One region of the Pseudomonas sp. EL_65y_Pfl2_R95 genome, then DNA from elsewhere that is predicted to be linked to it. Evidence: predicted binding sites of a transcription regulator. Region 1 holds the regulator's gene; each other region holds the start of a gene.
What was found. The regulator FliA, encoded in region 1, starts transcription of late flagellar genes. The targets are predictions, from matches to a motif close to CTAAAGTTTNNNNNNNNNNNGCCGNTAA.
Positions count from the first base shown of each region.

Region 2: a site for FliA is predicted at 1,966-1,993, ahead of AACY09_RS21095 (methyl-accepting chemotaxis protein). Genes of this name have one in related genera too.
Region 3: a site for FliA is predicted at 1,750-1,777, ahead of AACY09_RS09185 (methyl-accepting chemotaxis protein). Genes of this name have one in related genera too.

Region 1 covers NZ_CAXAOV010000001.1:501,120-505,494, forward strand. The annotation lists gene AACY09_RS02375 (chemotaxis protein CheA) at 1-879, opposite strand, end outside; gene AACY09_RS02380 (protein phosphatase CheZ) at 892-1,680, opposite strand; gene AACY09_RS02385 (chemotaxis response regulator CheY) at 1,700-2,074, opposite strand; gene fliA (RNA polymerase sigma factor FliA) at 2,204-2,950, opposite strand; gene fleN (flagellar synthesis regulator FleN) at 2,947-3,777, opposite strand; gene flhF (flagellar biosynthesis protein FlhF) at 3,891-4,375, opposite strand, start outside.
Region 2 covers NZ_CAXAOV010000008.1:23,471-27,845, forward strand. The annotation lists gene AACY09_RS21085 (tartrate dehydrogenase) at 1-183, shown strand, start outside; gene AACY09_RS21090 (SLC13 family permease) at 422-1,693, shown strand; gene AACY09_RS21095 (methyl-accepting chemotaxis protein) at 2,022-3,650, shown strand; gene AACY09_RS21100 (aldehyde dehydrogenase family protein) at 3,838-4,375, opposite strand, start outside.
Region 3 covers NZ_CAXAOV010000002.1:287,797-292,171, reverse strand. The annotation lists gene AACY09_RS09190 (GMC family oxidoreductase) at 50-1,726, shown strand; gene AACY09_RS09185 (methyl-accepting chemotaxis protein) at 1,862-3,502, shown strand; gene AACY09_RS09180 (chemotaxis protein CheW) at 3,509-4,027, shown strand; gene AACY09_RS09175 (CheR family methyltransferase) at 4,020-4,375, shown strand, end outside.

The DNA of each region.
Region 1 (4,375 bases):
CTCATCGAGCAGAGCTTCGAACTCATCGTCGCTGATGTCATCGCCGCCCGCAGTGGGCGCCGGAGCGCTTGCGACAGCCTCAACAGCGGCGGCAGGTGCAACGACCTCAGGAGCTACAAACTGGCCTTTGCCATGCAACTGATCGAGCAAGGCTTCAAATTCGTCATCGCTAATTTCATCACTGCTGTGAGTTGCGGCAGGCGAACCTGTGGCAGGCACCCCTGCGGCAGACTCTTGGGCAGCCGACGTCTGCTCACCGGCAAACTGACCTTTGCCGTGTAACTGGTCGAGCAACGACTCAAACTCATCATCAGTGATCTCATCACTGGCAGCAGGTGCATCAACCTGCGGAGGGGTTCCATCGAGTGCATCGAGCAACTGCTCAAATTCACTGTCAGTAATATCGTCAGGGGCCGTTTCTGCAGTGGCCACGGCCGCAGCGGATACAGTCTCCACCGGAACCGCAGCGCCAGAGTCTTGGGCCGCTGGTGTAGGCTCGGCGAGTTGGGCCAAGGCCGCCAGCAGCTCAGGCGTCGCAGCCGTTGGCGTGGCACCTTCACGCACGTCGTTGAACATGCCGTTAACCGCGTCAAGCGCTTCGAGGACAACGTCCATCAGCTCCGAATCTACCCGGCGCTCACCCTTACGTAATATATCGAAGACGTTTTCAGCAATGTGGCAGCACTCCACCAGCTCATTAAGCTGGAGAAACCCGGCACCGCCTTTTACTGTGTGAAATCCCCGAAAAATCGCATTGAGCAGATTCATGTCATCCGGGCGGCTTTCCAGCTCAACCAACTGCTCGGACAACTGTTCGAGTATCTCGCCGGCCTCTACCAGGAAGTCCTGGAGAATTTCTTCATCGGCGCCGAAGCTCATATGGACGTGCTCCTAAAATCCCAGACTGGACAACAGATCGTCGACGTCATCTTGACTAGATGCGACGTCATCAAGCTTATCGGCATGAATCTGCGGACCTTCACCCTGAGATGGATTTTTTTCTTGTTGTTTTTCTGCACGCAACGTTTCCGGGTCATGCTCAATGCCGGCATAGCGGTCAACCTGAGTCGCCATCAGCATCAATTTGAGCAGGTTGCTCTCAACTTCAGTTACCAGTTGAGTCACACGCTTGATCACCTGACCGGTTAAATCCTGGTAATCCTGAGCCAACAAAATATCGTTCAGGTGTCCGGATAACTTGCCACTGTCGCGCTCGCTGTTAGCCAAGAACAACTCAACCCGCTTGGCCAATTCACGGAAGTCTTCAGCGCCCATCTCACGGCGCATAAAGCGCCCCCAGTCGGCCTTCAAACTTTGTGCGTCAGTGCGGATATCGTTAACCAGAGGTGCACTTTGCTCAACCAGATCCATGGTCCGGTTGGCCGCATCTTCGGTCATGGTCACCACATAATTGAGACGTTCGGTGGCGTCAGTAATTTGCGAGGCTTCAGTGGCATAAGGCAGGCGCGGGTCCAGCTGGAAGTTGACGATCGCACTGTGCAACTCGCGCGTCAGCTTGCCGACTTCGTGGTAAAGGCCACGGTCGCGCACTTTGTTAAGCTCATTGATGACTTGGACCGCCTCACTGAAATTGCCGCGCTCAAGGCTTTCAAGCAACTGGTGGGCATTACTTTTCAGGGTCGACTCAAAGTCACCCACTTGCGAATCATCGTGTTCCATAACAACCTCAGCGCAGACATCAGCCGTTTACACGCTCAAATATCTTCTCGATTTTTTCTTTGAGCACCTGAGCAGTGAATGGCTTCACCACGTAACCATTCACCCCGGCTTGAGCAGCCTCGATGATCTGGTCACGTTTGGCTTCGGCAGTCACCATCAGTACCGGCAGTTGTTTCAGACGATCATCTGCACGCACGGCGCGCAACAGTTCAATACCGGTCATGCCCGGCATGTTCCAGTCGGTCACCAGAAAATCGAAGCTGCCGCTTTGCAGCATCGGCAATGCGGTTGTGCCGTCATCGGCTTCAGCGGTGTTCGTAAACCCCAGGTCACGCAGGAGGTTTTTAATAATGCGGCGCATCGTTGAAAAGTCATCAACGATGAGGATTTTCATGTTCTTGTCCAAGTCGACCTCCGTACATTCCCCAGTGCACCCAGCATCCTGAATGCACCCCTAATCGTAAGCTCGGCGCGCACTGCTTGCGCCTTGCTATACAAGGTTTTTCAGTATCTGATTACAATTTTATTTAGCTCGCCATTCACCTAGACGCGCACGCAAACGTGCGGCGCATTGGCTATGCAACTGGCTAACCCGAGACTCACTTACCCCCAGCACTTCGCCGATTTCCTTGAGGTTGAGCTCTTCGTCGTAGTACAACGAAATGACCAACTGCTCACGTTCCGGCAGGTTACCAATTGCATCAGCAAGGGCTGCCTGAAAGCGCTCTTCCTCAAATTCCCGTGAAGGCCCGGATTGACTGTGACTGGCATCTTCCTGCAAGCCGCCGCTTTCACCGTCCTCAAGCAGGTCGTCAAAACTGAATAAGCGGCTACCTAAAGTGTCGCCAAGAATGCCGTAGTAATCTTCGAGACTCAATTGGAGTTCGGCCGCAACTTCGTGATCTTTAGCGTCACGACCGGTTTTTGCTTCAATTAATCGAATTGCATCACTGACCATGCGGCTATTGCGATGCACAGAACGCGGCGCCCAATCGCCCTTTCGCACCTCGTCGAGCATTGAGCCGCGGATGCGAATGCCGGCAAAGGTCTCAAAACTGGCACCTTTGGCGCCGTCGTATTTCTTTGAAGCTTCGAGCAAGCCAATCATGCCCGCCTGAATCAAATCATCGACCTGAACATTCGCTGGCAAGCGCGCCAAAAGATGATAGGCAATTCGCTTAACCAGTGGCGCATAACGCTCGATCAGCTGATGTTGCAAGTCTTTACCTTGCGCTTTGCTATACATTCGAAGTCCAGACGCCGCTGTCATGCCGGCGTGTCAGTAGCAGGTTGTTGCACCAGACGCTCGACAAAAAACTCCAGATGCCCGCGCGGATTGGCGGGTAAAGGCCATGTGCAGACCTTCTGGGCAATTGCTCGAAACGCCACGGAGCTTTTTGAACGTGGAAATGCTTCAAAAACTGCACGCTGTTTCTGTACCGCTTTGCGCACCGACTCGTCATAAGGCACGGTGCCAACATATTGCAGCGCAACATCAAGAAAACGATCCGTTACCTTGCTTAGCTTAGCAAACAGGTTTCGACCCTCTTGCGGGGTATGCGCCATGTTGGCCAACACCCGAAAACGATTCATGCCGTAGTCGCGATTTAACAGCTTTATTAATGCATAGGCATCAGTGATTGAGGTGGGCTCATCACAAACCACCACCAATACTTCCTGCGCCGCGCGCACAAAGCTGACCACCGAATCGCCGATGCCGGCTGCGGTGTCAACAATCAGCACATCAATGTTTTCACTGATGTCGCTGAACGCCTGAATCAATCCAGCGTGCTGCATCGGAGTTAGTTGCACCATGCTTTGGGTGCCGGAAGCAGCTGGCACAATACGGATACCGCAAGGCCCCTGAATCACAACGTCACGCATATCGCATTCGCCACTGATGACGTCCGCCAGCGTACGCTTAGGGGTAAGTCCGAGGAGCACGTCGATGTTTGCCAGACCCAAGTCGGCATCCATCAACATCACGCGCCGTCCCTCTTCAGCCAAAGCCATGGCCAAATTGACTGACACGTTGGTTTTGCCAACCCCGCCTTTACCGCCAGTGACAGCGATTACTTGAACTGGGTGAACAGCCATTTAATTACGCTCCTTGCTCACGCGGGTCAGGAGCACATTATCCATTGTGCTCCGACTAAAATGAACACACGCCGTTCGTAAACAGGCTGTGCTAAAAATCATCGGGTATTGCATCAACTAGCCCGCTTAGCCGGTTGCTGGTAAAAGCCGGCAAAGACTTCAGCCATGGTGTCTTCACTTGGCTCTTCCTGCGCTTGAAGGCCTACCGCGCGACTCACCAACTGGTGGCTTCGCGGCAATTGCAAATCATCTGGAATACGCGGGCCATCGGTCACATAAGCCACTGGCAAACGTTGACTGATCGCCAAGCCCAAAACTTCACCCATACTCGCGGCTTCGTCCAGTTTAGTCAGAATACAGCCCATAAGCCCACAGCGCTTGTAACTATGGTAAGCCGATTTGAGTACCTGATTTTGACTGGTTGCGGCCATAACCAGGTAATTTTTCGCATTAATCGAGCGACTCGCCAGAGCTTCCAGCTGCATACGCAGTGCCGGATCATTGGCGGGCAGGCCTGCAGTATCAATTAAAACCACCCGTTTGCGCATCAATGGCGTAATGACCTGCGTCAGCGACTGGCTTGGATCAACAAGGGTCA
Region 2 (4,375 bases), on a different contig from region 1:
CCAATTGCCACTTTCTGGACCGCAGCCATGATGCTTGAGCATCTGGGTGAGAAAGCTGCCAGCGAGCACCTCATGCGTGCGATTGAAGATGTTACTGCAAGCGGGCTGCACACGCCGGATCTGGGCGGCACCGCAACCACCCGCCAAGTGACTGATGCTGTTCTTGAAGTCATTAACCGCTAACGCCTGCATGACGCTGAAAGTACCGGCATACCGGTCGGTACTTTTCTTCGCGTTGTGAAACCCGATTGCAGTCCATCGCTGCACTGACTTTGCAAAGCCGTGAGTCCGGCGAAGAGATACGCATCGAAATACTTTAGCCGGCGCTCTATTGCTGCGCCTGTTCGCCGCCCTGAGTGGCGAACAGACATTCCTAAACAAAAATAATATATGGAGCCTCCCTACTCAGGGAGTGAATTGCATGAGCCACATAGAAATTACGTTGCTTTTTTTGCTATTCGCCACCGTTATGTTCGTCTGGGAGCGCATCCCTCTTGCGCTCACCTCGATCATTGTTTGCTTGGGTCTTGTGTTGACGGGTGTACTTGATGCTAAAAGCGCATTCAACGGCTTCATCAACACAAACGTCATCCTGTTTGTTGCCATGTTTATCGTTGGCGGCGCTTTGTTTCAGACGGGCATGGCCAACAATATTGGCGGTTTGGTCACCCGGTTTGCCAAGACCGAGCGTCAGCTGATTGTAGCGGTCATGGTGATTGTCGGGCTGCTCTCCGGGGTATTGTCTAATACGGGTACCGCAGCGGTATTGATTCCGGTTGTTATCGGTATCGCCGCCAAATCCGGCTTCTCGCGCTCGCGCTTGTTGATGCCTCTGGTCTTTGCTGCCGCCATGGGCGGCAACCTTTCACTTATCGGTGCCCCGGGCAATCTAATTGCACAAAGTGCGCTGCAAAAGGTTGGGTTGGAGTTCTCGTTTTTTGAGTACGCCAAAATTGGCCTTCCGTTGCTGGTGTGTGGAATCATCTATTTTGCATTTTTCGGCTACCGTCTCTTGCCTGAGGCAGACGGCAGTGGCAACAAAACGGCGGAGCAAAAAACACCCGATTTCTCGACGGTTCCAAAGTGGAAACAAGCCACTTCGCTGGTGGTGATGATAGCCACCATTCTGGGGATGGTTTTTGAAGGGGCAATCGGTATCCCTCTTCATATCACCGCTTGTATTGGTGCGGCGATTTTAGTCCTAGTCGGCGTATTAACGGAGAAGCAGGCCTACCAATCTATCGACACCCAAACCATATTCATATTTGGCGGGACGCTGGCGTTAGCCGGTGCGCTGGAAAAAACCGGGGCTGGGGCCGAAACAGCAAGCTACATCATCGGTATGTTGGGTGAGAACGCATCGCCTGTTGTGTTGTTGGTCACTGTATTTTTCATTTCCTGTGCACTTACCAACTTCATGTCAAACACCGCTACGACGGCACTCTTGGTGCCAATTGGCATGTCTATTGCGGCCAACCTCGGGGCAGACCCCAGGGCCGTGCTCATGTGTATTGTGATTGGTGGCTCATGTGCCTACGCCACACCCATTGGCATGCCTGCGAACCTAATGGTGCTCTCAGCTGGCGGGTATAAGTTCTTTGACTACGTAAAATGTGGGTTGCCATTAATCTTGGTGGCAGGTGCTGTGTCGATCCCACTTCTGCTGATCTTCTTTCCCTTCTTTCCGAGCTGATCAGTGATCTGAAATTTTCCTCGGTTTGCATTCGTTGCCCTCTTGCGTGTTCAAGAACACAAAAGAGGGCGTGCTTATTCAATGGTCACTATAAGCATCGGGCAATGCGCACCCAACGGTTGGCAGGTTTGATTCTTTTCAGCGTGTTGGTTTTTTGGGCAGGTGGGAGGGGCAAAGCGGCCGCATTTAACCCGTAAATCAGAAAGCCTCAGCCTAGGGTGCTCACGAACACCAACTTTAGTTTGGTCTGAGGAAAGTTGGCTTTTGGCGGCGTAAAGTTATGCGCCTTGGTTGCGATAGCGAGTTATCAACCAAGGAGGATACTCTGATGATTTTACGAAAACTGAATTTGGCGCCGCGCGCTGCTGTTAGCTTTGGGTTTTTTTGTTTGATTATCGTTGTGATTGGAATGCTGTCTTTGCGCCAGGCAGACAAGCTCAATGACGCAGAAACCTATGTCGAAACGAACGTGCTGGACAGCATCAAACTGGTCAGCGATCTTAACCGGGAGTTTGTCGGGATCAGAGGCAACAATGCCCGGGTCAGAAACCCGCTCGAACCTGATGAGCGCAAAACCAAAGCGCTCGATGACATCCGCCAAGCAAGGTCACGCATAGAACGTGATATTAAATCCCTGCAGAGCTTTATCGTCACCCCACAGGGGCGCGAGGCTTATGAGGCATTTGTCAAAGCACGCGATGCCTATGTGGTTATTCAAGATGAATACCTAGCCACCATCGCAGCCGGGCAGCTGGAGCGTGCGGTTAGCCTGTCAAGCGGTGAGATGCGCGACTCAGCGAGACTCGTCCAGGCGTCACTGAATAAACTTACCGAGATCAATCAGGAAAAAGCCAAGCAGGCGGGTGATGAAGCGGATGTCGTTTATTTTCAAACCCAGCTGGTGGTCTGGATTTCGATTGGCATTGGCTTTGTTGCCTCGGTGATACTTGCCTTTTTGTTCACCCGCAGCCTGACCGTGCCCATTGGCTACTCACTGTCGATTGCTGAGTCTATTGCGGATAACGATCTAAGTCAGGCCATCAGCGTCGATGGCTCAGATGAAGCGGCGCGATTGGTCGCGGCGCTGGCCACGATGCAGTCCAACCTGCGCAATGCCTTATCAATGATTGGCGACTCATCCACTCAATTGGCAGCCACCTCTGAAGAAATGCACAGCGTCACCGAAAGCGCTGCAGAGACGATTCAACGCCAAGGCCATGAGATCGAAATGGCCGCGACCGCGGTGAATGAAATGAGCGCGGCAGTTGAGGAGGTCGCCAGTAATGCAACCTCGACCTCACAGATGACATCGCAATCGAGCGATGCGGCTGTAGCGGGCCGGGCAAAGGTAGATGAAACGGTGACTGCTATTAACCTGATGGTCAGCAATGTTGAGGAGACCTCCACCGAGGTGCAGGCGCTCGCCATGATGGCGACCGACATCAGCAAGGTGCTGGATGTTATCCGTGCAATTGCCGAGCAAACCAACCTGCTGGCGCTGAATGCGGCGATTGAAGCGGCAAGAGCAGGGGAGGCGGGGCGCGGCTTTGCGGTGGTGGCGGATGAAGTAAGGGCGCTTGCCCATCGCACCCAGCAATCGACTCAGGAAATCGAGCAAATGGTGGGCTCGATTCAGACCGGTACCAGCAACGCGGTTTCAGCAATGACACTAACCAGTGGACAGGCGCAGAAAACCCTCGAGATGGCCCATAGCGCAGGCAAAGCCTTGGTCGATATTACCGAGTCTTTGACTCAGATCAACGAGCGCAACTTTATGATTGCCACGGCGGCAGAAGAACAAGCCCAAGTCTCCCGTGAGGTCGACCGTAACCTGGTCAGCATCCGCGACTTTTCCAGCGAAACCTCGGAAGGTGCCAGCCAGACGGCATTGGCGACCGCTGAACTGACCACGCTAGCCACCGGATTAAACCAGCTGACCCAGCAGTTCAAGGTCTGAGCCCCGCGCAGGTTATCGCCATTTGGTTGCAATATGCTCGAAGAGCCCTTGGTAGATGCACTGTTTTATCACTGCATTTGCGCAAGGGCCCGGTTTATCAACCGTGATTTAAAGCACCCGCAATCACCGCGTCAGCCAATTCGCCGTAAGGGGCGAACATGGCGGCGACCAGGTCATTCTCGCCACGCTAGAAGATCGAGCGCAGGTTGGAGAACTCGAGGAATCCTTCATAGCCGTGGTGACGGCCGCTACCGCTTTTGCCGATACCGCCGAAAGGCAGGCACGGCATGGCCGCTTGCAGTGCTGCCGAGTTTACGCAGGCGCCGCCTGAAACGGTGCGCGCCAGCACCTGCTCGGCGATGTCCGCAGTTTCGGTAAACACATAAATACCCAACGGACGCTCGCCCGCATTGATGTAATCAATCGCTTCGCTGATGTTGGCGTAGGTTTTGATCGGCAGGATGGGGCCAAAGATTTCGTTTTGCATCAGCAGCATGTCGTCGCTGGCGTCGAGCACCAGCGTCAGAGGCATGCGCCTGCTGCCTTGCTCCATCTCGCCGCCCAGTTGCACCAACGTCGCGCCCTTGGCTGTCGCATCATCCAGATAGCTTTGCAGGCGCTGCAGGTGGCGCTGATTGATGATGCCCGTGGTGTCTTGGCGCTGGCTGTAGTCCGGCAGATTTGCGTGCATATGCTCGCTGACCATAGTGACAAACTGATCGCGC
Region 3 (4,375 bases), on a different contig from region 1:
GCGGTTAGGCTGGGCCGTGAGCGTATAAGAATTAGAAAGTGAGGCGTCGATGCAGCAATTTCTCGAAAGCTATGACTACCTGATCGTCGGGGCAGGGCCTGCAGGGTGCCTGCTGGCTAATCGCTTGTCTGCTGACCCCAGTGTGCACGTTCTGCTGCTTGAAGCGGGCGGGCGAGATAATTACCCATGGATTCATATTCCAGTCGGTTACCTCTATTGCATTGGCAACCCGCGCACGGACTGGTGTTACGACACCGTCGCCGAAGCGGGCCTTAATGGGCGTTCGCTTAAATACCCGCGGGGGCGCGTGCTCGGTGGCAGCTCCTCAATCAATGGCATGATTTATATGCGAGGTCAGCGTCAGGACTACGATGGCTGGGCGGCCGCAGGTAATTCAGGCTGGGCTTGGGATGATGTATTGCCGATCTTCAAACGCAGTGAAAACCATTACGGTGGCGACACTGAGTTGCACGGCGGCAAGGGTGAGTGGCGTGTCGAGCAGCAGCGTTTGAAGTGGGATGTGCTGGAGTCGTTCAGGCAGGCCGCAGCGCAAACCGGCATCGCCAGCATCGAGGATTTCAACGGGGGCGATAACGAGGGCTGCAGTTATTTCCAGGTTAATCAGCGCCGGGGTGTGCGCTGGAATGCCTCAAAAGCATTTCTGCGTGGCATAGAGCAGCGCGCAAACTTGCATATTGCGACGAATGCAGATGTGCAGCGGCTGACGTTGGCCGATGGCCGCGCCCAAGGCTTGAAGGTACAGGTTCAGGGGCGTGAGCAGACGATCAAGGCACGCCGCGAAGTTATCCTGTGTGCTGGTGCCATTGGCTCACCGGCGTTGTTGCAGCGCTCCGGTATTGGCCCGCGTCCGTTATTGGAGCGCCTGGGCATTGCGGTGCAACATGAATTGCCAGGGGTGGGCGAGAACCTGCAAGACCATCTGCAATTACGCCTTATATATAAAGTCAGCGGGGTCAAAACCCTCAATCAAATTGCCTCCAGGCTGTCGGGCAAAATGGCCATGGGCATTGAGTATTTGCTCAACCGCAGCGGCCCGCTCGCAATGGCACCGAGCCAGTTAGGTGCCTTTGCTCGTTCGAATGCCGAGCAAACCAGCGCTAACTTGCAATATCACGTGCAGCCCTTGTCGCTGGAGCGCTTTGGCGAACCCTTGCATGGTTTTCCAGCCTTCACCGCCTCGGTGTGTAACTTGCGACCCTTTAGTCGCGGCAAGGTCGCGATAAACTCGCTCGATAGCAGTGCAATGCCATTGATTCAGCCTAACTATTTGAGCGATGAACGCGACCTGCAAGTCGCTGCCGATGCCATCCGTCTAACCCGCCGAATCGTTGCCGCACCGGGGTTGGCTGCTTTCAAACCGGAAGAATATAAACCAGGGCCGAGTTATCAGACTGACGAGGATCTGTACCGTGCAGCCGCAGAGATTGGCACCACCATCTTTCATCCGGTCGGCACCTGCAAAATGGGCCAAGGCGCAGATGCCGTGGTTGATGCCCAGTTGCGAGTGCATGGGGTTGCGGGCCTGAGAGTCGCGGATGCCTCTATTATGCCAAGCATCGTTTCGGGGAATACCTGCTCGCCCGTGCTGATGATCGCTGAAAAAGCTGCGCAGATGATAATGCAGAGTCACTCAGCAGCTATGGTTAATGAAGTGCTTACAGATTCGCTGGGGCGAAGTGTTCGTGAGCCGGTTAATAGCGGCTAACTTTCTTCAAAAGTGCGAGCTTGCTTTAGATAAGTCGCTTGCGGCCGATAGGGTGAGTCACTAGAGTCGCCTCATAGCCGCACCTTTGTCGCTGCGGGTCTGTATTGAATCAGGTAATTTAAACCGGGGTAAACTGTGAAGAACTGGACTGTTCGGCTGCGCATTATTGCAAGTTTTGCGGTTGTCATTGCCATTTTGCTGTTACTTGCAGTCTATACATATACCCGACTGACGAGTGTCGACGAGGAAGCAAGGTCCGTACAGGGCGACGCGGTACCGGGCCTGTATCAGATATCCAAGATACGCAGCGTTTGGGTCGACCATATGCTGATGACGCAGCAGGGCTTGCTGGTTGCATTGGTGCAACAGAAAAGTACTGAGTTGATTGAGCAAAATGACTACGCAAAAAACTTTGAGACCAGCGAAAAGCAGCTCGACAAAGAAATTGCGCTTTACAAAACCACCGTGTTCGACAGCGATGACCGCGAGCTTCTTGCCGGTTTTGAACAAGACCGGGTCGACTACCTGAAGCTTCATGCCGAGTATAAGGCGTTTTTGAGTCAAGGTCAGTTGGACCAAGCCTCTGAATTGGTCCGTGGGGCGCTTGCCAGCAAATGGCTGCAGGGGCGCGACCAACTCAACCAGTTGGTTGACCTTAACCGCAGTAACGCAGCATTGGCAGTGGATGGAATTTCTGCTTCAGTACATGCGTTGGAAGTGAGTACCGGTATTGCCGTATTGTTGGCTGTGCTGATTGCAGCCATTTGTGGTTTCTTGCTGCTGCGCGCCATTACTACGCCGATCAAAGCGATAGTGCGCACATTGCGGGTGATGGGCGAGGGCGACTTGTCTGTACGCCTTAATTTGCAGCGCAATGATGAATTCAATGCGATTGAAGTCGGCTTCAACGATATGAGTGAGGCATTGAAGGCGCTGGTTACTCAAGCTCAGCGCTCATCTGTGCAGATGACGACGGCCGTGACTGAAATTGCTGCGACCTCCAAGCAGCAACAAGCCACCGTCACTGAAACCGCGGCAACCACCACCGAAATCGGCGCGACGTCGCGCGAAATTACCGCTACGGCGCGCGACTTGGTGCGGACCATGGATGAAGTCTCCGGCACGGCTGAGCATACTTCAGTTCTGGCAGGGTCCGGTCAGCTGGGTTTGACGCGCATGGAAGACACCATGCATCAGGTAATGGGTGCGGCTGATCTGGTTAATGCCAAGCTGGCGATTCTCAATGAAAAGGCCGGCAATATTAATCACGTAGTGACCACCATCGTTAAGTTTGCAGATCAAACTAACTTGTTATCCCTGAACGCGGCGATCGAGGCTGAAAAAGCGGGTGAATATGGCCGTGGGTTTGCGGTGGTAGCGACTGAAGTGCGTCGCCTTGCCGACCAGACCGCCGTGGCGACTTACGACATCGAACAAATGGTTCGTGAAATACAATCCGCTGTTTCTGCCGGGGTCATGGGCATGGACAAGTTCTCGGAAGAGGTGCGTCGCGGTATTGCCGAAGTTGGCCAAATGGGTGAGCAGCTGTCGCAGATCATTCATCAGGTTCAGGCGTTGGCGCCCCGGGTGCAGATGGTCAATGAGGGCATGCAAGCCCAGGCCACCGGTGCCGAGCAGATCAACCAGGCCTTGGTTCAATTGGGCGAGGCCAGTGGCCAGACCGTCGAATCGCTGCGCCAAACGGGTTCAGCTATTGATGAGTTAAATAAGGTGGCCAGCAGCCTGCGTTCCGGCGTTAGTCGCTTTAAGGTTTAAGGCGCAATGAGCCTGCGCAGTCATCATCAGCAAAGTCTCCGCCAGCGCGGCGAGCTGCATTTGCTCTTTTCGCTGGGCAAGGATCGCTATGCGCTCGATGTGCACGCCATTAGTGCCGTGCTGCCGTTGCAGCGGCTCAAGTCAATTCCTGATGCGCCGAGCTGGGTATCGGGTTTGTTTGTGTTTCGCGGTGAGCCGGTGCCGGTGATTGATCTGAGCCAATTGGCCTTCGCCACGCCTGCGCAGGCAAGGGCCAGCACCCGTTTGGTGGTGGTTAAGTATTTAACCGCCAATGCAGCAACGGTGCAGTTGGGCTTGATCCTTGAACAAGCCACTGACACCCAGCGTCTGCTCGATGAAGCATTTAGCCCAAATCCACTGCAAAACCCAGCGACGCCTTACCTGGGCATGGTTCAACAAACCGCGCAGGGCATGGTCCAGCGGATCAGTGTTGAACAATTATTAACGGATGAGGTGCGGGCGCTGTTGGTGCACGGTGCAGTGGATGATGCGGCTCATGGATAATCGCTTTGAGCAGCTACTCAAGCGCAAAATTGGCTTGGATGTCGAGTCCGTTGGTCAAGTGGTCTTGGAGCGTGCTGTGCGTCAACGCATCAAGGCAACTGCCAGCGCCGATGAGCATGCCTACTGGCAGCACCTGCATCTATCAGCAGCAGAGCAGCATGCACTGGTTGAAGCTGTGGTGGTGCCTGAGACCTGGTTTTTTCGCTATCCAGAATCATTTACCGTGCTTGCCAAATTGGCGCAGGCCCGGCTCAAAGAGTTGGAACATTCCCGGCCTTTGCGAATTATCAGTTTGCCCTGTTCAACGGGTGAAGAACCTTATTCGATTGTTATGGCCTTGCTCGATGC